DNA from 2 places in the Clostridium sp. CTA-7 genome. Region 1 is predicted to be linked to the other one. Evidence: riboswitches for the same ligand, from Rfam matches in the RefSeq annotation. Region 1 holds a riboswitch; the other holds the start of a gene.
What was found. Region 1 has a riboswitch for FMN ahead of ribD (bifunctional diaminohydroxyphosphoribosylaminopyrimidine deaminase/5-amino-6-(5-phosphoribosylamino)uracil reductase RibD). Riboswitches for the same ligand answer to the same signal wherever they lie in the genome.

Region 1 (15,561 bases):
AAATAAGAAGGGGACTATTATATGTTTTTTATCTTTATTTTCATCAAATGATATTATTTTATTTAAATATGGATCATAGTAATCATTTATAGATCCATTTAAGTAGTAAACTTCTTCTTTTATTATATCTTCTATGAATGAGTTATAGTTTGTTGTCCCTATTGCATTTATATCTGCAAATTCTTTTAGATATAAAACATCATGATAATATCCATTACCTTCTTTTATCTTTTCTGTATTGCTTTTTGCTATTGATTCGATATACCTTTTTACTGTATATAAAAATATAACTATTTTATTAAATTTTCCCCAATCAGTTTTAGGACTATAAATATATCTCCAGTTAGAATCAATTAATGTTTGATAATCTAATGCTCTTGAATATATATCCTCTAATATTTGTAATCCAAATCTAGTTATTTTCTCTTCATTACTATAATTTTCTTGTATATCTAAATCTTCATTTTCTATTAATAGCTCTAACCCCTTCATACCTGTATTTGTATAATCTAATGTAAAGATTGCTCCAAGATCATCAAATAAATCTATGCTTTCTGGACTATCATAAAAAATTCCATCATTTAATCTATGTATTAAATCTTCACCTAATGATCCTATTAATAATTCAAGTATTGCTCTTGTTATATTTCTTATGCTTAACTTAAATTGATAGCTTACGTTCTCCAATTCTAATAATTTTAAAAATCCAGAAAAATAGTTACTTCCAAAAAGTGAGTTATCTCCTCCTAGTAATGGATTTAACTTTATTATATGAGAGTAATTATAGGAGCCTAATTCTAAACCTGTTATTTCTAAAAATACTTTATCTATATCAGTTCCATTATCATATAATCTTTGTGATATAAGACCAACCTTCTCATCAAAATTATTTAAGTAATCTAATATATTGTTTCTTTTGTTTTCTAAACTACCTTTTACTATTGATTCATATTGTGTCTTAGTAAAAGCAGTTAATTTTTTATTATCAAATCCTTCTGGTAACCATCTTGCATAATTTGATTGTTTATCAACGTTATTTAATTGTTCTTTTAAAATAATCTTATCATCACTAGTATTCATTCTAAAAATATCAAGTGCAAACTTTCCACCTGATGGTAATCCATATGAACATTCAGCACCAGCTCCAAAAAACAAAGAAACTTTAGTCATAATACATTCCCTCCGAAGAAATATTTAATATGTTAATTGTAACATATTTACCATTTATTTACCCAAAATTTATTAGCATAAAGATAAAAAAACAGGCCCTTACTTGATTCATTTCCAATTATCAGTGTATATTATATGCTACTTTACTATAAACTCAAAAAAGAGGTAGTAGATCATATAAATTTAAATCTACTACCTCTATAATATATTTTAAATTAGCTAATGCTCATTATTAATTCTTTAATATCTTTAATATTTTTTGCTATTAAGCTAGCTTCCTTAAGTTCATCTTTATTACCGAATCCATACTCACATCCTACTGAATATAAACTGTGAATTTTTGCAATTTCAATATCAACAAATCTATCTCCAACAACTACAAAGTCTCCAACATACTTTTCTTTTATAAAATTAAATATTTTATGTTTTGGTGCAAAGTCAAACTGTTCAGTACAATAAAAGTCTGTAAAATAGTCTTCTAACTTAAATATTTTCATATGCTTGTTCATATATTGAATTTTACAATTACTTAAAAATATTAAATTAAATTCACTATCTTTTAAACTTTTAAGTACCTCTATAGCACCATCATACAGTTCTGCCTTACCTTCTTCTAAATATTGAACCATAGCTGAACCTATTATAGAACTACATTTTTGCTTTTCTTTCTCTGGAAGGTTTGGCATAAAACTATTCCACATATCCTTTGCGCTATATCCTAACCACTTGCTTATCTCATAGTCCTGCCAGGTTCTCTCTTCAGCATAACCTTCTTCCACTAATTGCTTATAAGCTTTTCTAAATGCTGGGCCATAGATTTTTATACTATTGTGTAATGTTCCATCATAATCAAATATAATATTTTTAACTCTATTCATAATATTAGAAGTTCTTTAAAAGATTTGCCATTTCTATTGCTGTTACTGCTGCATCATAGCCTTTGTTTCCTGCCTTAGTTCCAGCTCTTTCAATAGCTTGCTCAATTGTATCTGTTGTTAAGACTCCAAATATTACTGGCTTTTCAGTTTGCACGGAAACTGTTGCAATTCCTTTTGAAGCTTCAGCGCATACATAATCAAAATGAGGAGTTGAGCCCTTTATTACTGCTCCTAAGCATATTATAGCATCATACTTTTTATTTTGAGCCATCTTCTTAGCTACTAGAGGAAGTTCAAATGCACCTGGTACCCAAGCAACGTCTATATTATTTTCCTCTACTCCATGTCTCTTTAATCCATCTAATGCTCCACCTAATAACTTTGAAACTATAAATTCATTAAATCTTCCCACTACTATACCAACATTAAGTCCTTGTGCTACTAAATTTCCTTCTATTATCTTCATTTCTTTTTTCCTCCTAATATTCTAATTTATTATTTATTTTAATTTTAATAATTTAACATATGATTTAATTTTTCTTTTTTAGTTTTTAAATAGAACTCATTTTTTTCATTATGATTCATCTGAATTGGAACTCTATCTACAACTTCTATTCCACACTCTGATAAACCATTTATTTTTCTTGGATTATTTGTCATAAGTCTTAACTTTGTAACCCCTAAATCTTTTAATATTGCTGCTGCCACATCGTAGCTTCTCATATCTGCTGGAAAGCCAAGCATAACATTAGCTTCTACTGTATCATAGCCTTGATCTTGAAGAGCATAAGCTCTCATCTTATTTATAAGGCCTATTCCTCTACCTTCTTGTCTCATATAAAGTAATATTCCAGAACCTTCTTCAGCAATTCTCTTCATAGCTGCATCATATTGCTCTCCACAATCACATCTTTTAGATCCTAATGCATCTCCAGTTAAACATTCTGAGTGAATTCTTACTAAGATTGGTGTATCTTCATTTATTTCTCCTTTAACTAATGCAACATGATGCTCTCCATTTAATTTATTTATAAATCCAAACATTTTAAAATCCCCATATATCGTTGGCATTTTTATCTCAACAATTCTCTCAACTGAGGTTTCCTTTGCTTCTTCTTTTTTTCTATACTCAACTAAATCTGCTATAGTTATAATCTTTAAGTTATGAATATTAGCAAATTCCATAAGTTCTGGTGTTCTTGCCATAGTTCCATCCTCATTCATAATTTCACATATAACTCCTGCTGACTTTAATCCTGCAAGCTTAGCTAAATCTACAGCGGCTTCAGTATGACCAATTCTCTCTAATACTCCGCCATCTTTAGCTATTAATGGAAATACATGTCCTGGTCTTCTAAACTCCTCTGGCTTGCTATCTTCTAAAACTTTTTTAATAGTTAAAGCTCTTTCAAAGGCTGATATTCCTGTTGTTGTATCAATGTGATCAATAGCTACTGTAAAGGCGGTTCCATGATTATCTGTATTATTAGTAACCATTGGATTAATATTTAACTCTTTCATTCTTTTGCCTTCTACAGGCATACATATAAGGCCTCTCCCATATTTAGCCATAAAGTTTATAGCTTCACCTGTAACCATATCTGCTGCCATTAATAAATCTCCCTCATTTTCTCTATCAGGGTCATCTATTACAACTATTATTTTACCTTCTCTTATATCTTCTATAGCTTCTTCAATTGTATTAAACTTAAACATCTTCTCTCCTCCAATTTTATAGAAATCCATTTTCTCTAAGAAAGTTTTCACTGATTGATTCTTTTTTCATTGCTTCATTTTTAACTGTTAAACCTAAAAGTTTTTCAACATACTTCCCTATAACATCACACTCAAGATTTACTGTTTCTCCTGGCTTTTTCTTTAATAAAATAGTTTCCTCTCCTGTATGAGGTATTATAGATACTTTAAACATCTCATTATCAACATAAGCAACTGTTAAGCTTATTCCATCTATTGCAATGGATCCTTTTTCAACAACGTATTTCAAAATTTCTGAGGATGCTTTTATACTTACCCATGTTGCATTATCTTCTTTAACTAAAGAAATAATCTCTCCTGTTCCATCTATATGGCCGCTTACTATATGACCTCCAAGTCTAGTTTCTAAACTTAAAGCTCTTTCTAAATTCACCTTACTTCCTATTGAAAGCTGTCCAAGATTACTTCTTCTAAGAGTTTCAGCCATAACATCAGCTTCAAATGTATTTCCACTTATGTTTGTTATAGTAAGACAAACTCCATTTGTGCATATACTGTCTCCTAATATTGTCTTATCTAAGACCTTATTTGCCTTAATTGCAATCTTTGAAGATTTTTCATTATTTTTAATTCCTTGAATTACTCCAATTTCTTCAACAATTCCCGTAAACATCCTATCTTTCAGCCCCCTTCAGATAACCTTCAATTAGCAAATCTCTCCCAACAGATATAACTTTCATATTTTCTAGCATTATTGCATTACTTAATTTCTCTATTCCTTTTCCTCCTACAGGAGTTTTTGACTTTTCTCCACCTATAATCTTAGGTGCTATATAAGCTTGTATTTTATCTACTATTTTATCTTCTAATGCTGAAAAGCTTAATGTTGATCCTCCTTCTAAAAGAATGCTATCTATATTTAATTTACCTAGTTCCACCATTAAACTTTGTAAATCTACCCTTTCATTTTTAGCTTTAATTATTATTACTTCTACACCTAGCTTTTTTAAGTCCAATACCCTATCTTTATTAGCTAATTCTGTTGTTGCAACAATGGTCCGAGCTAATTTATCAATCACTACCTTTGATTCCATAGGAATTCTAAGTTTACTATCTACAATTATTCTTATTGGGTTTCTTCCACCTTCTAACCTACAAGTTAACTCAGGATTATCTTTAATAACTGTATTAACGCCTACCATAATGGCCGATAGCTTATTCCTTAATTTATGAACTTCTTTCCTTGATTCCTCATTTGTAATCCATTTTGATTCACCTGATGGAGTAGATATTTTTCCATCTAAAGTCATGGCAGTTTTTAAAACTACAAAAGGCTTTTTTTCAACGATATATTTCATAAAAACTTCATTAACTTTTTTACATTCTTCCTCTAAAACTGATGTTACAACATCTATACCTGCATCCTTTAGCTTTTTAATTCCTCTCCCTGCAACTAAAGGATTTGGATCAAAAGCTCCAACAACTACCTTAGCGATTTTATTTTCAATTATTTTATCTACACAAGGTGGAGTTTTACCATAATGTGAGCATGGTTCTAAAGTTACATAAAGAGTAGCACCTTTTGATTCTTCTATTAAACTACTAAAGGCATTAACCTCAGCATGGGCCTTCCCATACTCTTCATGGTATCCTTCACCTATTACTTTTTCATCCTTTACTATAACCGCACCAACCATTGGATTAGGGTTAACTTTTCCTACTCCTTTTTTTGCTAATTCAATAGCCATTCTCATATACTTTTCATTCAATATCATCATCTCACAATCATAATAATTTGAATTTAATAAATCTTAATCATATATAAAAACAAAAGCCCTGAGTTTTTGACTCAGGGCTTTTCTATAATAAACTACATAAAAAATCACTAATTAAATCTATTAATTAATCAATAACTTAAATAGATATAGTTATGTAATTAAATATAGTAACCTAAAAAATAGGACATATGTAAGTTTACTTATTCCGTCTCTACACTCCAAGTTAACGCAAACTTACATATATCCACGTACAAACTGAAGGTAAAGAAAGTATAAAATAAATCTACTTTTCCAAATTGAATTGCTAAAATCCTTATATAATAACATTTTCTAAATATTAAAAAAGCTCTGAAATATATAATATTTCAGAGCATAATACACAAATGGATATAGCTATTCTTAGATTTCTATACCTTTATATTTCTATCTTCTTCCATCCAGACTTTACTGTCGGCCTCGGAATTTCACCGAATCATGCCATAAGGCTCGCGGGCTTTACCGCCGGTAGGGAATTTCACCCTGCCCTGAAGATCTATTAAATTTTACACCTTAATTCTATATCCTTGATTATTATTTGTCAATATATTAATTTAATAACTTTTTCAATATATTTTCATTTAGAACAAAAACATTTTCAATCCATATATTCAATTAAATGTTAATTATGCTATAATATGCGTGACGTATTGGAGGTGTTTTTATGGAGGTCATTGGTACATTCAGCTCTAAATCAGCTTGCTCCTTGCAAAGACTACAACAAAGTCAGCTATGCTTTGTTTGGAGCCTAAGCTGTTAAATTAGCTGAAGTGCGAACATGTTTTAGGCTCTGTAACACATAACTTTCTAGTATTCTTTGCTTTAATACTATTATAAGAGTTGAGGAGTAAGGAAATGAAATATATAAAAGCACAAGATGTGTTACCAGAGGAAATTGTCAAAATAATACAAGAATATGTAGATGGAGAATATCTTTATGTACCAAGGAAAAATGATAATCATAAGGCCTGGGGAGAAAAGAGTGGTATAAAAAGTAGCCTTAAAGTGAGAAATAATGAAATTTATAAAAAGTACATTGCTGGGACTACTATTAATGAACTAACTAAAGAGTATTATCTATCAGAAAAAAGTATAAGAAGAATAATAAGTCAAGAAAAACTTTTATGCTCATAATCATTACAGAATTATTTGTTAGATTGAATGCTTATTTTAAGCTATGATATGATTTCATCATGGCAATCCAATGAGAATTATCATTTCTAATTTAAACAAGGTTCAAAAGTAAAGTGATTATAAGTATGTAGTATGTTTTAAATCAGGATGATTATTTTTACTTTCAATTGGAGTAATAATAATCATCTTTTTTAGTTTGCTGATTGTAAAACAAAACTGTAAGTAAGGCTGCTTACATAAATAATAAAACAACATATATTAGAAAAGAGGTGTTAGATTTTATGAATGCTTTTATAAAAAAACATGAATATAATTATATAAAAAAATGTTTAAATGATTTAAATAATGCTTTTAGAGGTTGTATAGATGTTAATATTATTGAAGCAACTAAAGCATATATACAGGAAAAAATATTGCGTATTTTTACAAGTTTATCTAAAGAAGAAAAAGAAATACTTGATATTACTAGAATAAATGACCACTTGCAAATTGATAAGTATTTATCTGATTTGAATGAATATGTATATGGAATGATAAACATTACAAATGAGCAAATCAATAAATTGTTTAAAAAGGAAAAGAAATTTAAATTACCAACCTCAAATGCACAAGATTCAAAGAATGTGTATTTAGGTTGGATTGATGAATCTATTAGAAAATTATTTGTAGTTTACAATATGAATGGTAAACTCATAGGTATGGCATGTAGAATTCCAAATTATAGTTCCAATAATGCTCATATATGTACACTTTGTAATCATGTAGGCGAAAAAAATGAAGTAGCCTTTGTTTCAGCTATCTGTAAAACAGCTAATTCTAAGGAAGGTAACTATAAGGCAATAGGCTTTGATATATGTTTAGATAGTGCAAAGTGTAATGAGAGAATTGTATCAGTGGAAAAGCTTGAAAAAATTTTAAAGGATGTTAACAATATAAAATAACAGTAGAATCTATCTTTAGCTATTACTCACAATTGAAAAATCATGGACAGTAGGTAAACTTGTGTAAAATTAACTCTACCTACTATCCAATTATTTCATTATTAAATTGACTTTAGCTAAACTGTTGTCACATTAGATTATACTCAAAGTTGTATAATAAAAATTAAGTTCCACAAAATGTTCTGTATGGACGTTTTGATGGTTCAGGCAATGTAGAATAGTATTCATAATCTTTAGAGTAATCATATGGTGATGAAAGAGCCTCTAGAAGTTTATCCATTACGCTATAGTCACCATTCGTCACTGCCGCTTCTAATGCCTCTTCTACTCTATGATTACGTGGAATTACTACTGGATTAGAACTTTGCATAAGTTGTTTTGATGCATCTTTTGACTCAGGTTGTCTTGTTAGTCTTTCTTGCCATATTTTATACCATTTTTTAAATTCTTCTGTTTTAAACATTTTAGTATCTTCTATATTATCAATTGTTAATTCACGGAATGTATTTGTATAGTCTTCACTATGCTGATACATAATTATTAAAAGGTCTCTTATTAATGCTTCATCTTCTAATTCTTCGTTAAATATCCCAAGCTTAGCTCTCATTCCAGAAAGCCAATTTGCTTTATATATCTCATCAAAATCTGAAACTGCATTTTGTGCTAATTCCACAGCTTCATCTTGATTAGTATGAAGAAGTGGTATTAGTGTTTCAGCAAATCTTGCAAGATTCCACGCAGCCAGTTTAGGTTGGTTTTCATAAGCATATCGACCTTGAGTATCAATAGAGCTAAATACAGTTGCAGGATCATATGCATCCATAAAGGCACAAGGACCGTAATCAATAGTTTCTCCACTAATTGCCATGTTATCAGTATTCATGACCCCATGTATAAAACCAACAAGTTGCCATTTTGCTATAAGCTCAGCCTGTCTTTTTATTACTTCTTGTAGTAAAGAAAGATATTTATTTTCTTTATCATCTACATTTGGAAAATGTCTATTTATAGTATAGTCAGCTAATTCTTTAAGCTCATGAACATTTCCAAATCTTGAAGCAAATTGAAATGTTCCTACACGTATATGACTTGAGGCCACACGAGTCAGTATTGCACCAGGTAAATAGCTTTCACGTATTATTGGTTCACCGGTTGTAACAACAGCCAAACTACGAGTTGTAGGAATTCCAAAAGCATTCATTGCTTCACTTATAATATATTCTCTTAGCATTGGTCCTAATGCAGCTTTACCGTCTCCGCCTCTTGAATATGGAGTTCTACCCGAACCTTTAAGTTGAATGTCAACTCTCTCACCATTAGGAGTTATATGTTCTCCTATTAACACAGCTCTACCATCACCTAACATAGTAAAATGTCCAAATTGATGTCCTGCATAGGCTTGAGCAAGTGGCACGGAACCTTCTGGAATCTTATTCCCAGCAAATATCTCTAATCCTTCATTGCTTTGTAGAAACTTTGAATCTAGTCCTAATGATGTTATTAAAGAATAATTAAGTGCAACCAATTTTGGTGATGGCACATGACTTGGATTCTGTTCAGTAAAAAATATTTCCGGAAGACCAGCATAACTATTATCTAATTTAAAACCTGTTCCTATTATTTTCTTTTCTTCTGTCATAATATCTCCTTTTCTTATTTTAGTTTTTATATATAGTCTTTTTAAATATCCAATTCTATAATAACGTCCCACTTTTAGTTTCTACTTATAGGAACTTATTATACTAGATATATTTAAAGTAAAATCTCTTTGTAGTTTAAATCATAATTGCTTAATATATATAAGCATCTAGGTCCATTTTTAAATTAAAGTAACTATAACCATAACATATTATTAAAAATAATTATTATTAAATAAATATTATTATAACATGTTTACCATTTATTTACCCAAGTTTTATTATTATAAAAAAGATTATGGAAAAATTTTATTGTTTTCTCCATAATCTTTTTTTAATTTTATAGAAATTGTTTTCTATTATTATATAAAGACTTATATCCTAAATTTAAAGATAGAAAGACAGTTAGGCAAACAGAGGTACAGATTGCAATCATAATAGCTATTTGGTACATAATAGCTGTAGTAGGTACTGTACCAGATAATATTTGTCCAGTCATCATTCCAGGTAAAAAGATTATCCCCATTCCAACCATGGAATTTAATGTAGGAATTAATGCAGTTTCTAAAGCATTGTTAGCAAAAGGCTTTAAAATATCTTTAGGTTCCACACCTAAATTAAGTAAGGTGTTAATTTTGCTTTTTTCTTTGTTTATGGAATCCATGAAAGTTTTTATCCCAATGTTTATTCCAGTCATGGCATTACCAATTATCATACCTGCTAAAGGTATGGTATATTGAGGATCAAATATAGATTTTTTCACTACAATACCAACAAAGAAAAATAGAATAAAAAGCCCTGCAAATGTTAAAGAAATTCCTATTGCAAGTTTAAAATAATTGTTTAAGTCTTTTCTGCTTCTAATTACTCTATTAATAGAAAATGTAATCATGCCTACTAGAAAAATTACAGTAAATATAGGTTTTGAATTACTAAACATATATTGAAGTATATAACCTACAATCACAAGTTGAACTGACATTCTTAAACTTGCAATTAAAAGAAGTTTTGTTTGATTAATTTTTGATTTTTTCATTATAAGTAACACTATAATTAGCAGTAAATAAATAAGTGAAAACTGAAAAATACCAAGTTTAGCTACTCCTTCCACAGTTTGTCCCCCTTAACTATTTCAATTTTATTTTCACAAAAATTATCAACAATATTTTTATCGTGGCTTACTATTACCATATCAATATTCTTTTCTTTACAAAAGTTTGTTATATTCTCCATTACTCTATAGCTATTCTTTTCATCTAAGGCTGAAGTTGGTTCGTCTAATAATATAACCTTTGGGCATAATGATAAAAAAATAGATATATAAACTCTTAGACGTTCACCGCCAGAAAGGGTAGTTGCATTTTGCTCTAAAGGAACATCTACTAAGCAAAGTTCGGTAATGTAACGTACATAATCCATGGTAGGAATAGGTTCGTGCCTTAGTGAATAAAAGGTTTTAAAATTATCTGAAATGCTCTCATCAAAAAGAAATGGTTCCTGTGAAACCAAGCTTACATTGCGCCTTAAAACAATGGGGTCATATTCCTCAATTGCTTTGCCATTATACAGCAACTCTCCTGATATTGGGCTTATGGAATTGTTCAACAGTTTTAAAAAAGTACTTTTACCACTCCCGCTCTCACCAACAATAAAATTAATTTTACCTTTTTCAATTCTCACATTATCATAAGTTAAATTAGACTTGTAAATAAGATTACTCGCTTGAAATAATGGTTCATTCATTATATCCACTTCCTTTATCTATATTAAAGATAATATCACACCTAGCATGCCAGATATTTCGATACATCTATAAAATTAACTTTCTAATTCATTATTAGAATATCTCTTTGAAGTTAAATCCGCTCATTGACTATAGGGTGACAAATAATATCTCTCTGAAAGACATTGTGTAGACAATCCTTCTAAATAACCTTCATATATCTTTGCATTTCTATTGAATAATTATAAAGAATTTCAATAACTGGTTCATTTTATTTATATAATATGCTTCTAATTTCTTTTGGATTAATTTATAATTTAAATCTTCTAAAATAACTTTAGCTTTATTTTTATTTGCATTTACTCTAAATTTTTCACTATTATATAATGTGCTTTTTATTACATTTAGGACAATTTCTTTTTACTATTGATAAATTTTCAGGAACTAGTTCCCATTGATATTTTTTAAATAGCTCATTTTGCTCCTCCTAATAAAAATGAGTCAATATGATAAAAATCATATTGACTCAATACTTTAAAATAAAACCTAATTTATTTATGGTACGGTTCCCCATAAATAATGTTAGCTTTCATTATTGTAAATTCCTCACAGAATAATATTATTTATTAATCACTGAATTAAAATCCCTCTTATAATTCATATGGCCAGCCATTACTACTAAGAACACTAATAATTCTCCGCCTAAATTACTAAGCCATATGCCGTTATCTCCTATTATTCTTGGCAATATTAGTAAAGAAATTTGAGTAGCCAGAAATCCTCTAAATACGCATATAGTAGTTGAAATTTTGCACATTTCGATACTTTGAAAATAAGCTGCTTTAACTATATTAATACCAGCAAAGAAAGTTCCTAGGCTAAATATTTTAATTGCATTATATGTTGTTTCTATCAAATCGATATTGGTAGTAAAAAATGATATTATCCATTTTCCAAATATGAGAAAAATAAAATAATTAACAAAGGCTGCTACAAGCGCACTTTTTATAGCTAATGAATAATAATATTTAACTTTTTCCTCTTCTCCAGCCCCGTGATAAAAGCTTAATAGCGGTTGCATCCCTTGGGATATACCTATAATTATCATATTTATAACTGTTAATATATAGTTTATTATGCTATAGGTTGCAGCACCATTTTCCCCAATTCTCTTTAAAATTACCATATTAAAAGCCATTGTTACAACTGCTATGGTACACTCTGTTAAGAATGCTGGAAATCCTATTATTGTTATATCCTTAATTGCTTTAAAGGATATTTTGCATCTTTTAAAGCGGAGGACTCCTTTTCCACTTAGAAAGTACACAATTGCTATGGCCATGCTTACAAGCTCACCTAACCCTGTAGCAATAGCAGCTCCTATAACGCCCCACTTAAATATAAAAATAAATATATAATCTAGCAATATGTTAGTTAATGCTCCTGCTATCATTGCAAACATAGCAAGCCTTGGTGCGCCATCATTTCTTAAAAAACAGTTTAACCCCTGGCTTAAAACTAAAGGTACAGAAAATATGAAACAAAACCTTATATAATTATACACATCCTCTATTAGAGACTCCGGTGCTCCCAAGACATAGGCTATAGGTTTTGAAAAAAATACACCTACTATAAATATTAGGATTGCCACTATAATTAAGAATAAAATAGATTCATTAAATTTATTTATAGCCTCCTGTTTTTTACCAGCTCCTAAGTTCATCGCAACTAATGTTGATCCACCAACAGAAATTATTAGCCCTAATGCTGTAGCTATCAGGTTTGGTGGGAATGCTATATTTACTGCTGCTAGTGCATTACTTCCAACCCCTTTACCAACAAACATTCCATCTACAACAATGTATAATGACGTAACTAACATTCCAATTACAGCTGGAATTACATAGTTAAAAAATTTTCTCATCAATACAATCCCCTCCTTACAGAGAAGAATTATATACTCTACAACTATTATAGAGTCAAGAAAATTTTTACTTTGCAACCTTTATAAATAATTCCATAAAACATTTCTCTTTATCATCACAAAACTCTGAAGCTATATAGCTTTCATACAAAGTCCCTTCAACTCTTAAATTTTCATCCTCAATAAATTTAAAAAGTTGTTTTACATATTTTTTGTGGTTACTATAATAGTCAATATAAAGGATAGATGCATATAATCCTTCTTTAAGTTCACAAATCTTAATATTTTCATCTTCTTCTATATCGTTATCCGTAATATTAAAATAAATATTATATTTTGCCTCTCTTTTTTTGTTAAACTCTTCATAGTTTATTTCATATAGAACTTCTAAAGTCAAAAGGTCATTTAGCTTAGGAAGTGTATTTAAGGCTTTTCTAAAATTTATTTCTGCATCTTCTAAATCTTTATTCACCACATTTATCTTAGCAATCTTCTTTTTAGGTTTTTTATTTAGAAATGCTGCTCCTAAAGATTTCGTAAGCATAGACTTTATGTATTGGCTTTTCTTTTGAATTAAGTTTCTTTGCTTTTGCAACTCCTTAATCTGTCTATCTATTTCATATTCTTGATTTTGTAAGAGTCCAAGTGAGTCTTCTATATTAACTTTGTTTGATATAATTTCTTTTATTTCTGAAAGAGATAATCCTAATTTTCTATAAAATATTATAAAATCTAATTTATAAAATTGTTCTAAAGAATAGTATCTGTATCCATTATCCTTAACTAAACTTGGTTTTAAAATCCCTAATTTATCATAATGTCTTAATGTTTGAACAGACAAGTTAGATAGTTTAGATATCTCTCCTATTGAAAAATATTTCTCCATAATAAACCTCTCTTTAATGGTAGCCATATTAATTATAACTTACATATAAAACCTATTATATATTTCCGTTTGCATTTCTCTGTGCATTGCCTAAACATTGCAATTTTGATTAGCCAATACTGAAACAGTAATATATTCTGTACATATATTTTCAAATTCAAGAGTCACTTACAACATCCCTATTATATAAAAAGATACTTCTGTGTACAATTTTACCAATATAATATTGATTATAACATATATTTTCTTCTCACATGGCTCCTCCTATATTTCATTATCTTTAATTCTTCTTGCTAAATCTTTCACTTTTTCTTCTATAATTTTTGCAACTTTAATAAATTCTTCATCAGACTTACCAGTAGGATCTTCTAATCCCCAATCTTCAATATGATTAGCTGGTAAAACAGGACATACAACATTACATCCCATTTTTATAACAATATTTGCCTTTGGTATATCAGTAAGCAATTTAGATTTTTGAGTTTCATTCATATATACTTTATATAAATCTTTTATTATTCTTACTGCATCTTGATTAATTTGAGGTTTAGTTTCAGTTCCTGCTGAATAACTTTCAAAAACCTCACTTCCATATAATTTACCTAATGCTTCTGCCATTTGTGATCTACATGAATTATGAACACATACAAATGCTACCTTCTTTTTCATCATTAATATCTCCTTCTATTTAATTATTTGTAATAATTTATCTTCTTATGGACTCAAAAAAACTTGACAATTAAAAGTTTATTGTCAAGTTTTTATAGATTATATTAAATCTATATTAGAATCATACCATAAGCCAAATTTAGTAAAAATTTTCAAATTCATTATTTAAATATTTTATTTTAACATCATTATTTCATATAATGATTTGTCTTTTATTGTCTCATTTATATCCTTATAATTTATATTAATTTCTGTTTTACCATTAAACCTAAAATAATATGGATTAACTATCATCCCTGCAATTTTTCTTTTCAAAAATGGCAACCCACTTAATAAACTTCTATCCTCTATTAGCTCAGGATTAGATATACTAATTTTTATATTATCCTTCTCATCTTCCCAATTAAAATTCAATTCCTTAGGATATTGTTTACCACCTGGATGGGTAATATAGTTACTTTTTTCTAAAGTAAGTTTACTTCCATCACCTGTTAAAATTTTATCTCCCTTTGCAAACATAAATAAATTAACTCTTTCAGATCCATATTTTTTATCAGCTACCATTTCAAAAAATATTGCTTTGTAATCTCCTATATCTAATCTTCCCCAATACCAATGGTTAATTATCTTAGTTAGTGGTGTATTACCCCAGTTATGATCATGATATCCTCTTCCTGCTACTTCACGTTCCTTTCCTTCAAATTTAATTTTACCATTTACTGTTCCATATGGTATTGGTACAAACCAAGCAAAAAAATCCTTCTTTTCTTCTCCAAAAAAGGCCTTTCCTATTCCAGGTCTCCAAGAAGGAACAACACGATTAAATTGTAAATCTGCAGATATATCCTCAAAATCCACATGTAAATTATAAGTTTTCAAGTCTCCTTTAACCCAATTATTAGCTACCTTGACATCACATTGCTTATCTGATGCTGAAAAGTCCTCTTTAGGAAATTCTATTAATTTTAAGTAAGTTTTTCCCTCCGGTGTTGTTATGCTAAGCTTTACAAGTGGTGTTAATGGTACCTTTATATTTGCATATGACTTTGTAAAAAATATAGCTACAACA
Region 2 (15,561 bases), on a different contig from region 1:
AGATAATAAATATGATGAATTAAATTCTTCTCCATTTTATTTAAAAAAGCCTCAAGCTCAGAGGGAACTAGAAAAGAGGTTAGCTTTAGAAAATGAAGGTAAGCTATAGTTTAATGACTGACGAAGATATTGATGGTGTTTTAAATATAACCAACTTATGTTTTTCTACCCCATGGAGTAGAAGTTCCATTTCAGGTGAATTAAATAATCCATTAGCTAAATATATAATAGCTAAAGATATAGAAAAAAACTCTGTTATAGGTTTCGTTGGAGTTTGGATTATAGTTGGAGAAGCTGATATAACTAACATAGCTGTTCATCCAAACTATAGGAAACTTGGAGTAGGTAGTAAATTATTATCTTCACTAATAAACATGTGTGATGATCTAAGTTGTTCATTAATTAACTTAGAAGTAAGAGCTTCAAACATTTCTGCTCAAAATCTTTATAAAAAATTTTCTTTTATTGAAAATGGTCTTAGAAAAGGATATTATGAGGACACTAAAGAAGATGCTATTTTAATGACTTACTTTAATAATAAAAAGGTATAAACTCTATATAAAGTTTATACCTTTTTTCTATTAATTAGCCTTTTTTAGTAATGGCTCTTCTTTTTCTTCTTTTGTTTTCATACTTTTTACCAATATTAATGCAGTTATTGTAGTTGATAAAACATCACTAACTGGTTGCGCAATCCAAACTCCATTTAGTCCTAATCCAAAAATTCTTGGTAAAATTAATATAAATGGAATCAATAAAATTACTTGTCTAAGCAAACTTAAAAACATTGCTGTTTTTGCTTCTCCTATAGATTGAATATAATTTGATCCTGTTATTGATATTCCTATTATAGGAAGCATAAGCAAGTATATTCTCATTCCTTTAACTGATATTTCCATAAACTTAGGATCTTTGTTAAATATCCCTATTATGGCTTCTGGGAATATTTGAACTATTATAAATGCAAATGTTAATATTATTGTGGCTACTAAAGCTGAAAGCTTAAAAGCCTTCTTAGCTCTCTCCTCTTGTTTTGCTCCATAATTAAATCCAATTATAGGTTGTGCTCCTTGATTTATACCAAATATAGGCATTAAACACATTAATGCTACTGATGATATAGTAGCCATTGCTCCTATTGCTAAATCAGTTCCATATGTCTTTAAAACATTATTAGATATAACTTGAACTAAGCTTGCTGCTATTTGCATAGAAAAAGGAGCTGCCCCTATTGATAATATTTCAATAGTTATTTCTTTATCTAATTTTAAGCTTGATTTAACAAATTTTAAGTTAGATTTTCCACTAACATAATAACTAATTCCTATAACTGCAGTTAAAAACTGAGATATAACAGTTGCTATCGCTGCACCTTGTATTCCTAAATTAAATATAAAAATAAATACTGCATCTAAAACTATATTTGTTATACACCCAATTACCATAATAATTGCTGCTAATTTAGGATTTCCATCCCCTCTTATTGTATTATTAATAGTAAATGCTATTAAGTTAAATATTGTTCCTAGTAAAATTATGTTTATATATGATTTGGCATAATATAAAGTTTCACTGCTTGCTCCAAATTTACTTAGTATTACATCACCAAAAACTAATCCTATAATAGTTAATATAACTGAAATAATTACTGATAAAGTTATTGCATTTCCAATTACCTTAGATGCTTCCTCTTTTTTGCCTTGCCCAAGTTTTATTGATATTGATGTAGTTGCTCCAATACCAATAAGCATTGCAAACCCAAGAATTATAGTTGTAATAGGCATAGTTACGCCAACTCCCGTAATAGCTAGTGAACCTACCTCTGGTATATTTCCAATAAATATTCTATCAACAACATTATATAAAGCATTTACAATCATACCTATTATTGCAGGTACAGAATACTTCAATAATAATTTACCTATTGATTCATTTGCAAGTAATTGTTGAGTTCCCATTAAATCACCTCTTTTTTAACATTTTGTCTATATAAAATTTTATCTATATACATTTTTTCAGTAAGTTTAACATAATATTTTTTTCTTCTAATGTTAGATTTTTAGTGAGATTATTTTCCCACTTTATAGCTACTTTATATATCTCATCCTTTAATTCAATTCCTTTTTCTGTTAAGAAAACTCTATAAGCTCTTCTGTCATTTTTATCTTCATTTCTATATATAAATGACTCACATTCTAACTTTTTTATAGCTCTCGCAGTTGTGCCTTTATCTATATTAAGTTTTTCGGATAAATCCTCTTGTCTTACGCCATCTTCTTCATATAGTTCCATTAAAAAAAGAAATTGCCCATATCCAATTCCTAAATGGGATAATTCCTTTAAGAAAAATATATTTGCTTTCCTTTGTATTTGAGAAATATATCTAGCTATATTTTCACATTTTAAGTTTCCCACTATGTTTACCTACCTTTCAAAATAGTTGCATATACAACCATTTTAGATTATATCATATTTAGTTGTATATGCAACTATTTTATATTTCCAATTTAATAAAGATATTTTTATTTATACAATAAGGTGTATTAAAATAAACATCTAAAAAACATAATAAATATAAATAAGGCTAACTATTAAACAAATTAACAGTTAGCCTTATTGCTATATTGAATTTAACTTTCTCTTTTTAGAATTGTCAAAATTTGAATCTACATTAAAAATTGCTACTGAAACTCTTTTGTATAAAACATAAGTTATTCCACATACTAATATTGATTTTATACCATTGAAAGGTAGTAATCCTAAAGTAACATATCTTATTAACTCTTCTTTTGCCATTTGCATTCCGAATGCTGGTAATAAGAAATATACATTTGCTAATATTCCTACAATTTCTATTGATATTATTCCTAAAATCATTCCAAGTAAAGCTGTTTTCTTGCTTTTATTTCTGTGATAAACCCATGCCGCTGGAGCTACTAGAGAAATACCTACTATAAAGTTAGCTGTTTCTCCTACAAAACCTGTTGCCGTTCCCTTAACTATTAAAATCAATAAGTTCTTTATCAATTCTACAACAATACCTGCCATTGGTCCAAATGCAAATGCTCCCATAAGTGCCGGAATATCGCTTAAGTCAATCTTAAGCCATGGAAATGGTAAAAACGGTATTGGAAAATCAAAGTACATAAGCACCACTGCTATTGCACCTAAAAGTGAAATTTTAATAAATTTGTTTAGGTTTTTGTTTTGTTGATTGTTCATTTTTTCTCCTCCCAAAAGTCTATCCTCTGGGGCAATAGGTTAGATCACTTCAATAAAATGATATTATTTTAACAATTTTCTTTATTAATTTTACCATCTTATCTTATTTAGATTCATTTTAATAAAAAAATCCCTGATATATAAAATATATCAGGGCATAAAATCCATAAGAAATAAGATGTGCTTAACATAAATATCAAGCAATATCTAACCACTTACCTTCTTTCATCCAGACTATACTGTCGGCCTCGGAGTTTCACCGAATCATGCTAAAATTTAGCTCGCGGGCTATACCGCCGGTGGGGAATTACGCCCCGCCCTGAAGATAATTTATTTATAATATTATTATATGTTTAATTATACATTTTTGCAAGCAGATTTTTAACAATCTTCTTCTTTTATTCCTTTCATTGACAAGGAAATTCTGTTTCTTTTACTATCTACTTCTAATATTTTAACTTTTACTATATCTCCAACCTTTACAATATCTAATGGATGCTTTACAAATCTATCTGCCATTTGGCTTTTATGAACTAAACCATCTTGGTGAACTCCAATATCAACAAAAGCTCCAAAGTCTGATACATTTCTTACTGTTCCCATAAGTATCATACCTTCTGCTAAATCTTTTAAATCAATTACTCCTGTCTTTAAAATAGGCTTTGGCATTTCTTCTCTTGGATCACGGCCTGGCTTTTTAAGTTCTTTTATTATATCAGAAAGAGTAAGTTCCCCAATTTCTAGTTCTTTAGAAATATTTAAAAGCTCTTTATCCTTTACTCTTTCATCTATATCTTTAAGATTATTTTCTTTCAAATCATCTTTAGTATATCCCAGTAATTGTATTAAATTTCTTGCAGCATCGTAGGATTCTGGATGTACTGATGTATTATCTAAAGGTTCTTTACTTTCCATAACTCTTAAGAAACCTGCACATTGTTCATAAGCTTTTTGTCCAAGCCTTTTAACCTTTAATAATTCTTTTCTGCTTTTAAATGCACCAACTTCATCTCTGTAACTTACTATATTATTTGCAATACTTGAATTTACTCCTGCAACATAAGTAAGTAATGATGGTGTTGCAGTATTTAAATCTACTCCAACTTTATTAACAGAATCTTCAACAACACCTTTTAAAGATTCATCAAGCTTTTTAGGAGTAACATCATGTTGATATTGCCCAACACCTAAAGCCTTTGGATCTATCTTAACTAACTCTGCCATAGGATCCTGTAATCTTCTTCCTATAGAAATAGCTCCTCTAACTGTAACATCTAAATCTGGGTATTCCTTTGTCGCAAGTTCTGAGGCTGAATAAACTGATGCTCCTGCCTCTGATACTATAACATATGCTATTTCTTTTCCTGTTTCTTTTTTTACTTCCGATATTATTTCAGATATTACTTCTTCTGATTCTCTTGAAGCAGTTCCATTACCTAATGAAATAACTTCAACATTATATTGGTTTATTAATTCTTTTAATATTTTCTTAGTTTCTTTAACTTTATTTTGTGGTGCTGTCGGATATACTGTGGACTTATCTAAAAATCTTCCAGTACTATCTAGTATGGCTATTTTGCAACCTGTTCTAAACCCTGGGTCATACCCCATAACAGCTTTTCCTTTAATAGGTGGTTGCATTAATAATGCTTTTAAGTTTTCCTTAAATATTTTTATAGCTCCTTCTTCACCTATGTTAGTAAGTTCATTTCTAACTTCTCTTTCAATAGATGGATATATTAGTCTTTTTAATGAATCTCTTATTGCTATTTTTAAATATTCATCAGTAGCTGTAATGTTTTTTAATATTTCTTTTTCTAAATAATTTATTATTTTATCTTCATTTACAGCTATCTTAACAGATAATATTTTCTCATTCTCTCCTCTATTTATAGCCAAAATTCTATGTGGTGGTATTTTAGATATTTCTTCACTATATTCATAATACATTTCAAAAGGTGTATGTTCATCACTTTCTCCTGTTGATTGTATCTTTCCCTCTTTGAATACTAATTCTCTTATCCATTTTCTATATTTTGCTTCATCTGATATTTCTTCTGCTATTATATCCAAAGCACCATTAATTGCATCTTCTATGCTACTAACATCTTTTTCTTCGTTTATAAACTTAACTGCCTCACTATTAACATCTCCCTTAAATTCACCACCAGATATTATATCAGCGAGTGGTTTTAACCCTCTTTCTAATGCCATAGTAGCCCTTGTTCTCTTTTTTTGTTTATAAGGTCTATATATATCCTCTACCTCTGTCAATGTCTTAGCACTTTCTAAAGCTTTTAATATATCATCATTTAATTTCCCTTGTTCCTCTATAAGTCTTAACACATCTTCTTTTCTATCCTTTAAGTTTCTAAGATATGTAAGTCTTTCTTGAAATTTTCTTAATACTTCATCACTTAAAGCACCTGTTTGCTCTTTTCTATATCTTGAAATAAACGGAACTGTATTACCATCATCAAGTAAAGTTATTACGTTATTTACCTGAGTCATACTTATTCCTAATTCAGATGATAATCTTTCAACAATATCAACCATAAAGTCCTCCTAAAATATATTAGAAATTTTTCTCCAAAATTTACATAATGATATTATAATACAATATTGCACATTTATGTAACATATAATTCATTTTTTTGTGCATACATATATAAAATATTAAATATTAAATACAATTACAATATTGATATTATGTAAAATAAGGTTTATAATTATAATTGTAAAATTTTTACAGATGGGTGATGTATATGAATAAGTTTATAATTTTAATTAATAAGATAATAAATATTTTACTTATATTCTTCATAGTTTTTATAATTCTAAATGAATATTACATAATTGAATTTTCTAATACTTTAAGATATGTTTTATATTTCTTAACCTTAATATTAATTCTTATATCATCAACTAAAGAAATAATAATTAATAAATCAGGATTGTCCAAATTTATAAATTGTATAATATTATTTTCATCAATAGTTGGTGGTGTTTTTTCAATTGTTACAAATCAAATAAACATTTTAATTTATATTTGTATTCTGTCTTCTTTAATTTATGGATTTATAGAGCTAATTTATAAAAAAGCTTAAATATATCTCCTTATTTTTATTTATTTTCATAATTTTATACCTCACGTAATAGTATTAAATATAACTATTATTTGAGGTATATTTTATGAAAAAGAAAATATTTTATTCAATATCACTAATTACCAGTCTAGTACTTTTATGTACTTCTATATTTTTTAACGTTACATATTTGCCATTTAATGCTGATAACGTAAAGGAAAATATTGCTATATTATCTTCAGAAACTTACGGAGGTAGACTAGCAGGTAGTAATGGAAATTCACTTGTGGGAGAAATAATAAGAAAAAACTTTGAAGATAATAAATTAGTTCCACTTAATGAAAGTTTTAAAGAAGACTTTAAAACAACATGTCCAATAAATAATAATAGCTCTCCTTATCTTAAAGTTTCTTCAGAGGATAAAGTTATAGAATCCTTAAAATATGGTGTTGATTATAAAGAAGATATGATTAACTTTAGAATTCATAATTTAAGTTTTTCTAAAGATGATAAGGTAAATATTTATACAAACTCTATAGAAGTAATAACAAAAGACGGTAATTGTTTATTTTATGTTGCTCCTAATAATGAATTTTCATTTAGAAGTTCATTTATAAGTAATTTCCCGTATGACATGATGGTTTTAATAACTACTAATACCTATAATAAAATATTAGACTCTATAAGAGAAGGATTTACTGTATCTGTTAATTTACCATTTTCAACATGTGAAAAAGACTTAGTAAATATAGTTGGAGTTTTAAAAGGATCTTCTAAGAATCTTTCTCCACTTGTTTTAACTGCTCATTACGATCACTTAGGCCAAGATGGACTTAAGAATACCTATTATGGGGCTTTAGATAATGCATCAGGCACTGCATTTTTATTAGAACTTCAAAAAACATTATCTAATTATGGAACTCCTAAGAGAGATATTATTTTTGCAGCTTTGAATGCAGAAGAATTTGGACTGCTAGGCTCTAAAAGTTTTGCTGAAAGCAATATTGATAAATTAAAAGGAGCTCAAGTAGTAAATTTTGATATGATTGGTAGTAAAGACTATCCTCTTACTTTAATGCTTGGAGCCTCATTTAAAGATAATGAATCAGAGCTTTTGAAGTCTATTGAAAAGATTTCTAAGAAAAATAATGTATCTACAAATGTTATATATGAGGATTCAAGTGATCATGCAAGCTTTAATAATTTAGGTATAGATGCTCTAAGCTTTTGTCATAGCGATATGTCTAAAATTCATACCCCTAATGACACCGTTGAACATATAAGTACTGATGCTATAGATAGTGCTTATAATGTTATAGAAGATAAAATAAACGCCTACTGTTATAGTCCGTTTACTGTATTTTTTCATAGTAAAGCTTCTTTATTTATATTTGCTATTCTATTCGGCTTCTTAGTTTCTGCACCTTTTATAAATCATATAAAAAAGAGAAAATTAGGATAATTAAAAGGATTTAGCTTTGCTAAATCCTTTTAATTGCTATTTTTTAAATAAGCTGTGATAAAGTTATCTATTTCTCCGTTCATAACTGCATTTAAATTTGCTGTTTCTTCATTTGTTCTATGATCTTTAACTAAATTATATGGATGGAATACATATGACCTTATTTGGCTTCCCCATCCCATATCCTTTAATTCTCCTGTTAAGTCTTCTATCTTTTCTTTATGTGCTCTTTCTTTTAATTCTATAAGCTTAGACTTTAACATCGACATTGCTGTATCCTTGTTTGAAAATTGGCTTCTCTCACTTTGACATTGAACAACTATTCCAGTTGGTATATGAGTTATTCTTATTGCAGATTCTGTCTTATTAACATGCTGACCACCAGCTCCACTTGCCCTATATGTATCTATTTTTAAGTCATCTGATTTTATTTCTATATCTTGATCTTTTGTTAGCTCTGGTAGAACTTCAATTGACGCAAAAGAAGTTTGCCTTTTACCATTAGCATTAAAAGGAGATATTCTTACTAATCGATGTATTCCCTTTTCTGCTTTTAAATAGCCATAAGCAAATTCACCCTTAACTTTTAATGTTACGCTTTTTACTCCAGCTTCATCACCTTCTAGATAATCAATGGTTTCAACTTTAAATCCTTTTTTCTCACACCATCTTGTATACATTCTAAGAAGCATTTCAGTCCAATCATTTGCATCTGTACCGCCAACTCCAGCATGTAAATTCAATATAGCATCATTTCTATCATATTCCCCAGATAAAAGTAATTCTACTCTATATTCTTCTACATCTTTTTCTATTAATCTAATTTCCTTTATTACTTCATCAATAGATTCTTGATCTTCATCATCAACTAATTCTGATAATACTTCAACATCATCAATTCTAGAAACTAATGACTCGTATCTGTCTATTTTATCCTTAACTCTCTTACTTTCCTTTGTAACTCCTTCAGCTCTTTTTATATCTTCCCAAAATCCACTTTCTTGCATTTGAAGTTCTAACTCTTTTACTTGCTTTTCAAGTGCTTCCTTGTCAAAGAGAAGCCCCCATTTCTTTTGTAACTTTTTTTATATCATTAAGTTTTAGTAATTCTGCTTCTAACTTAATTATCATATAATCACCCTATCTTTTTTATTTATTATTAATATATTAAAGTTTTAAAAAAGTGCCATGTAGGCACTTTTTTAAACTTCTCTTCCACAACAATTTTTATACTTCTTACCACTTCCACATGTACATTGATCATTTCTACCTACCTTAGGTTCATTTCTAACTGGTTGTTTCTTTGTTTCTGAACCACCCTCGCCATGACTTGCTGAAGTTTCTTCTGCTACTCTTTCTCTTTCAACAGGCTTTTGAACTTGAATATGGAATAGGAACTTAATTGTATCTAACTTTATTCCATTTATCATTTCTTCAAACATAGCACTACCTTCCATTTGGTATGCTTGTATTGGATCTAGTTGCTTATATGCTCTTAATCCAATTCCTTGTTTTAAATGATCCATATTATCTATATGATCCATCCACTTTTGATCTACTACTCTAAGAAGTATTACTCTTTCAACTTCTCTAAATTGCTCTTCACCAAATTCTAATTCTTTTTCAAGATAAACTTTCATTAATATATCTATTAATTTAGTAATTATTTCATCATTAGATAAATCTATTAAATCTTTACTTTTAACTGTACCATGAGGTAAACATATATCTTCTAGGTATTGAATTAGTTTTCCTATTTCTTCTTCATAATTTTCATTTACACCATCTAAGTGAGCCTTAACAGCATCAGAAACTATTTCATTTACCATTCCGTTAATTTGTTCCCTTAAGTCCTTACCTTCTAGAACTTCAGATCTTTGCTTGTAAATAACTTCTCTTTGCATGTTCATAACATCATCATACCCTATAAGATTCTTTCTTATATCAAAGTTATTACCTTCAACCTTCTTTTGAGCATTTTCTAGAGCCTTACTCACCATTTTATGGTCAATAGCTTCATCATCTTCTAAACCTAATTTATCCATTAAACCTTGAATCTTTTCAGAGCCAAATATTCTCATTAAGTCATCTTCTAATGATATATAGAATACAGATTCCCCTGGATCTCCTTGACGACCAGATCTACCTCTTAACTGATTATCTATTCTTCTTGATTCGTGTCTTTCTGTACCAATTATCTTTAATCCACCAGATTCTTTTACGCCTTCTCCAAGCTTAATATCTGTACCTCTACCTGCCATATTTGTAGCTATAGTAACACTACCTAATTCTCCAGCATGAGAAATTATCTCAGCTTCTTGCTCATGATACTTAGCATTAAGTACTTTATGGTTAACCCCTCTCTTTTTTAATAGAGATGATAAATATTCTGACCTTTCTATACTTACTGTACCTACTAAAACTGGTTGACCCTTTTTATTAGCTTCTATTATATCCTCTATAATAGCATTATACTTACCTTTTATATTTTTATATATTAAGTCACTTCTATCTGCTCTTGCAATAGCTCTATTTGTAGGAACAACTATAACATCTAGTGCATAGATTTCTCTAAATTCATTTTCTTCTGTTAATGCTGTACCTGTCATACCTGATAACTTTTTATACATTCTGAAGTAATTTTGGAATGTTATTGTAGCAAGAGTTTTTGATTCTCTTTCTATTTTAACTCCTTCTTTAGCTTCTATAGCTTGATGAAGTCCATCTGAATATCTTCTACCTTCCATAAGTCTACCTGTAAACTCGTCAACTATTATTACTTGACCATCCTTTACCATATAGTCCTTATCTATCTTCATTCCATAATTTGCTTTTAATGCTTGAGTTATATAATGTTGTAACTCTAAATGCTCTGCATCTGCATAGTTATCTATTCCAAATGCTTTTTCTGCTTTTTCTACTCCAGAATCAGTTAGCATTACAGAATTAGCTTTTTCATCTATTGTATAGTCCTTTTCTGCTAATAATTGCTTTACAAAGTTATCTGCAACATTATAAAACTTAGTTGATTTTTCTCCAGCTCCTGAAATTATAAGTGGAGTTCTAGCTTCATCAATAAGTATTGAGTCAACTTCGTCAACAACTGCAAAGTTTAACTTTCTTTGTACTTTTTCTTCTTTATAAATCACCATATTATCTCTTAAGTAATCAAAACCAAACTCGTTATTAGTTCCATAAGTTATATCTGCTCCATAAGCTGCTCTTCTTTGTTCAGATGTTAAGCCATGAACTATACAGCCAGTGCTTAAACCTAAGAAATTATATAGCCTACCCATCCATTCTACGTCTCTTGTTGCTAAGTAATCATTAACTGTTATTAAATGAACTCCTTCTCCTGTTAAAGCATTTAAATATAGTGGTAATGTTGCAACTAAAGTCTTACCTTCACCAGTTTTCATTTCTGCAATTCTTCCTTGGTGAAGAACCATGCCACCTATAAGTTGAACTCTATAATGCTTCATCCCTAGCACTCTCCATGCAGCCTCTCTACAAACTGCAAAGGCTTCTGGTAAGATGTCATCTAAAGTTTCTCCATTTTGTATTCTTTTTTTAAATTCATCAGTTTTAGCTTTAAGATCCTCATCTGATAACTTTTGCATACTTTCATCTAGTTCTTCTATTTTATCTGCTACTTTTTGTAACTTTTTTACTTCTCTTTCACTATATGAACCAAATACTTTTTCCAAAAATCCCATACTTATTTTCCTTCCAATCGTTTTATTTTATTTGATTAGTTTTATCGTACCTAAAGATTCTAATTATTAAATTTCATTTATAAATTATACCATTTTAATAACAATTAATTCAAGGAATAACTTACTTTTTAATAATATTATAACTAAAAAGGAAGCGCAATGCACTTCCTTTTATTAATTAAATGTATTCTGGCTCTAATAAACCATAATCTCCATCTTTTCTCTTATATACAACGCATATTTTATTTTCATCTGAATCTTGATATACAAAGAAGTTATGTCCTATTAATTCCATTTGAAGTACAGCTTCTTCTACTGACATAGGCTTAACTCCAAACTTTTTAACCTTAACAACCTCCCCATTTGTTTCTACCACTTCATCACTTAAAGTAGCCTCATCTAACTGCGGGAATCTTAATGACTCATGATTTCTTCTAGATAACTTTGTTCTTTGCTTTCTAATTTGTCTTTCTAATTTTGTAACTACTAAGTCTATTGATTTATACATATCTTCAGTTGATTCTTCTGCTCTTAATATTACTCCATTAAATGGTATTGTAATCTCTACCTTTTGTTTATTTTTTTGTACTGATAAAGTAGTTTTTGCCTCTACTTCTGGATCAAAGTATCTTTTCACCTTTGAAAGCTTTTTTTCCACCATATCCTTTAATGCTGGTGTTGCTGTAGTATTTTTTGCTATTACTGAAACTTTCATATAAGTTCATCCCCTCTCTGTAAGATTAAATCTTACTCAGTAGATTTAAAATTTTTATTTGTTTTATATATATATTATACCACCTTGGAATCTTTTTAAGCAAGAGTGTTCAAGGTTAATTGACAGAAAATTCGCTTTATTTTACTCAACATAACTTCTATTTTCTCTATATTTTATAAATTTTGCTAAAAAAATATCCATTAGTTTTTAAAACTAATGGATATTTTTTAAAACTAGCTGACCTGGCTTTTGCCCCCACACTCGCCTACTGGAGCTTTTGCTACTCGGAATTAACCTCTCACTACTAACTCTCTCAATTTTCTTGGTAGGACTTACTTCTATACCGCACCATGCTCATTAGAAATTTTTTCCAACTTACGTGGATCGTTTTGCCTGCGACTAGCATCGACTTTCATCCACAGACCTAGCTTTACATTAATTATTATATATAACTTTTGGCAACTGTCAACATTTTTATAGAACAAGCTCCATTTTTTATAAATAATTTTTCACATTCTAATAATGTTGCCCCAGTTGTTACCACATCATCTATTAAAATTACCTTTTTATTTTTTATATTAATATTGCTTACAGCCTCAAAAGCTCCACTTATATTTTTCAATCTTTCTTCTTTAGATAATGTTTTTTGTTCTTTTATATTCTTTATTTTTATTATATCTTTATAAACTGGTACACCTAGTCTATCCCCTACTATTTTAGCTATAAATTCACACTGATTAAATCCTCTCTCTTTTAGTGACTTTTTACTGCTTGGAATAAAAAAAATCCCATCAGCTTTAATATTATTTTCTTTTATTAATTCATATAAATAATTGGCTAATATATTTCCTGCCAAAAAGTTTTTCCTATATTTAAATTCTAATACTAAATTTTTCATTACTCCACTATAGTATCCATATGATAAAATTTTAGAGCTTTCTTTTACTCTCATTATTTTCTTTTGACAGGTCTTACACAAACCAATATACTCATTATCGCAACTTATACATTTATTCTTAGGTGGGTATAGTATATCTAATAATTCATTAATAAATACTTTTAATAATTTAATAAACCTTTTTCCCATATCTCTTTGTTATAACCCCTTGTTATTTCCTTAGCCTTGTCCATGTCTTCTGATATTTCTTTAGACACCAAAAGAACTTCCCCTATTTTACTATCATTACTAATGTTCTTTCCTACCTCAGCACAAAAATATATTATCTTTTTGTAACTATAAAATATATCGTCTGAAAATAGTACTACTATATCTATATCATTTGTATCTTTAACATAACTTCTTATATTGTTTGTAATTACAAATATGCTTCTGTTTTTTGATTTGTAGAGCAAATCTATTTTTTTTAGGTTATCATTTTTTAAAAATTTGATTATTTTTACATCTTCAATCTTTAAATCCTCTGTATAATAATTATATAGTTTACTTATTTTTTCCTCTGATGGAATAAAAATTATAACTTTTCTATTGTTATTTTTAAACCACATTAAATAGTCATATAGCGTGTACGGCATATCTTCATCTAATTTTACTCTAGTAGTTATTATCCTAGGCTCTACAAAAGGTTTATTTCTTGTTAAGTCTGATAAAAATATACTTCTTCCCATACTAACTATTTTTTCTACAGATAATATTAAAATTCTATTGCTATATAGGTATAAGTATTCCATGTACTCTCTAATCTCTTCTTTTGAAGTTGTAGAAAATTTACTTATATCATCAATTATACATAAATCATAATAATCATTTATTTTATTAATATTTTTAAAGTTTGTAAAAATTAAATTTTCTTTTCCTTCTTTTTCATTTATATAAGAATATTTAAACTTTAATTCATTCTCTTTTAAACCCTCTATTATTTCTTTATTTACATCTGTTTCACCCCATACATACAATATTCTTTTATTCTCTTTCAATAATGAACTTATTAGATCTAAATACACTAATGCAGTATTGTATGGATTAGTTATAATAGTTAATATTTTTGATTGTTTGTTATACCATTTATTTATCTTAGATTTACAATCATTCAATTCTTTAAGGCTTATTAACCTTTTATCTAACATTTAACCTCTCCTCATTATTCAATAAAAATATCTTTACTTGTAATATCTACAATTCTATCTCTAAGCGAAGAATATCTTTCCATACTTTTTGTATTAGAAACCATATATTTTAAAGCCTTAGGGATTCCAACCACAACTACTAATTCCTTTGCTCTAGTTATAGCTGTATATAATAAATTTTTATTCATTAAAAATGGAGATCCCATAAAAGCAGGTGTAATTATTACTTTAAACTCACTTCCTTGACTTTTATGTATTGTTATGGAATAAGCTAACTCCAATTCATCTAGATAAATATAGTCATAAACTACTTTTCTTTCATCATCAAATATTATTGTCATTGTTTTTTCTTCTTCGTTTATACTTTTTATAAACCCCATATCACCATTAAATACCCCTACACCTTCATTATCTCCTTCTCCATTGATTCTAATCCATTTTAAAGAGTAATTATTTTTAGTTTGCATCACTTTATCACCTTCTCTAAAAATAACATCTTTTAATTCCTTTTCCCTTTTATTACTAGATTTAGGATTTAAGATCTCTTGAAGTTTATTATTTAAATTTTGTACTCCTAGTATCCCTTTTCTTGTAGGTGTTAGTATTTGAATATCTCTATATTTATCCCAGGATCTATTAAAATTAGGTAATCTTCTATTTATTAAATCAATTATTGTAAGTAATATTTCATCAAGGTCTTCCTTATTTTCAAAGAAAAAATCTCCATCTCTTCTATTTATGTATGGCATTTCTCCATTATTTATTTTATGAGCATTTGTCACAATTAGACTTTCTTCTCCTTGTCTAAATATATCCCTAAGTCTTACTACCTTTATAAAATTACTTTCTATTAAATCTTTTAATACATTTCCAGCACCAACAGAAGGAAGTTGGTCTACATCTCCAACTATTATTAATCTTGTTCCAAGCTTTATAGCTTTAAGCAAACTATGCATAAGCATTATATCTATCATAGATGCCTCATCTATTATAATTACATCTGCCTCTAATGGTTCTGATTCTCCTTTTCCATAATAAGAATTTTCCTCTTCACTTACTCCCATTTCTAGCAATCTATGTATTGTTTTTGCTTCTCTTCCAGTAGATTCAGTCATTCTCTTAGCCGCTCTTCCTGTTGGGGCTCCTAATAAAACCTTCATTCCACTATTTTCATATATTTCTATTATAGATTTTATTATCGTAGTTTTACCTGTTCCTGGTCCCCCTGTTATTATTTCTATTCCATTTTCAAAGGCTCCAATTATTGCTTCTCTT

Region 2: it holds a riboswitch for FMN, as region 1 does, so the genes downstream of both, ACYUEX_RS03235 (ECF transporter S component) here and ribD (bifunctional diaminohydroxyphosphoribosylaminopyrimidine deaminase/5-amino-6-(5-phosphoribosylamino)uracil reductase RibD) in region 1, are expected to answer to the same signal.

What each region holds. Positions count from the first base shown of each region.
Region 1 covers NZ_BAAAAV010000008.1:90,681-106,241, reverse strand. The annotation lists gene ACYUEX_RS14775 (hypothetical protein) at 1-1,170, opposite strand, end outside; gene ACYUEX_RS14770 (HAD family hydrolase) at 1,386-2,048, opposite strand; gene ribH (6,7-dimethyl-8-ribityllumazine synthase) at 2,053-2,514, opposite strand; gene ACYUEX_RS14760 (bifunctional 3,4-dihydroxy-2-butanone-4-phosphate synthase/GTP cyclohydrolase II) at 2,559-3,764, opposite strand; gene ACYUEX_RS14755 (riboflavin synthase) at 3,781-4,437, opposite strand; gene ribD (bifunctional diaminohydroxyphosphoribosylaminopyrimidine deaminase/5-amino-6-(5-phosphoribosylamino)uracil reductase RibD) at 4,439-5,533, opposite strand; FMN riboswitch at 5,964-6,078, opposite strand; gene ACYUEX_RS14745 (CD3324 family protein) at 6,434-6,712, shown strand; gene ACYUEX_RS14740 (FusB/FusC family EF-G-binding protein) at 6,994-7,653, shown strand; gene ACYUEX_RS14735 (protein adenylyltransferase SelO) at 7,817-9,292, opposite strand; gene ACYUEX_RS14730 (ABC transporter permease) at 9,631-10,401, opposite strand; gene ACYUEX_RS14725 (ABC transporter ATP-binding protein) at 10,389-11,033, opposite strand; gene ACYUEX_RS14720 (MATE family efflux transporter) at 11,633-12,937, opposite strand; gene ACYUEX_RS14715 (MerR family transcriptional regulator) at 13,005-13,823, opposite strand; gene ACYUEX_RS14710 (arsenate reductase/protein-tyrosine-phosphatase family protein) at 14,088-14,492, opposite strand; gene ACYUEX_RS14705 (lipocalin-like domain-containing protein) at 14,667-15,561, opposite strand, start outside.
Region 2 covers NZ_BAAAAV010000002.1:36,487-52,047, reverse strand. The annotation lists gene tsaB (tRNA (adenosine(37)-N6)-threonylcarbamoyltransferase complex dimerization subunit type 1 TsaB) at 1-109, shown strand, start outside; gene rimI (ribosomal protein S18-alanine N-acetyltransferase) at 93-551, shown strand; gene ACYUEX_RS03245 (MATE family efflux transporter) at 582-1,958, opposite strand; gene ACYUEX_RS03240 (MarR family winged helix-turn-helix transcriptional regulator) at 2,002-2,415, opposite strand; gene ACYUEX_RS03235 (ECF transporter S component) at 2,620-3,222, opposite strand; FMN riboswitch at 3,436-3,553, opposite strand; gene ACYUEX_RS03230 (Tex family protein) at 3,604-5,778, opposite strand; gene ACYUEX_RS03225 (hypothetical protein) at 5,988-6,329, shown strand; gene ACYUEX_RS03220 (M28 family metallopeptidase) at 6,415-7,770, shown strand; one part of gene prfB (peptide chain release factor 2) at 7,800-8,825, opposite strand; one part of gene prfB (peptide chain release factor 2) at 8,827-8,901, opposite strand; gene secA (preprotein translocase subunit SecA) at 8,973-11,486, opposite strand; gene hpf (ribosome hibernation-promoting factor, HPF/YfiA family) at 11,665-12,201, opposite strand; gene ACYUEX_RS03200 (ComF family protein) at 12,644-13,288, opposite strand; gene ACYUEX_RS03195 (hypothetical protein) at 13,261-14,286, opposite strand; gene recD2 (SF1B family DNA helicase RecD2) at 14,301-15,561, opposite strand, start outside.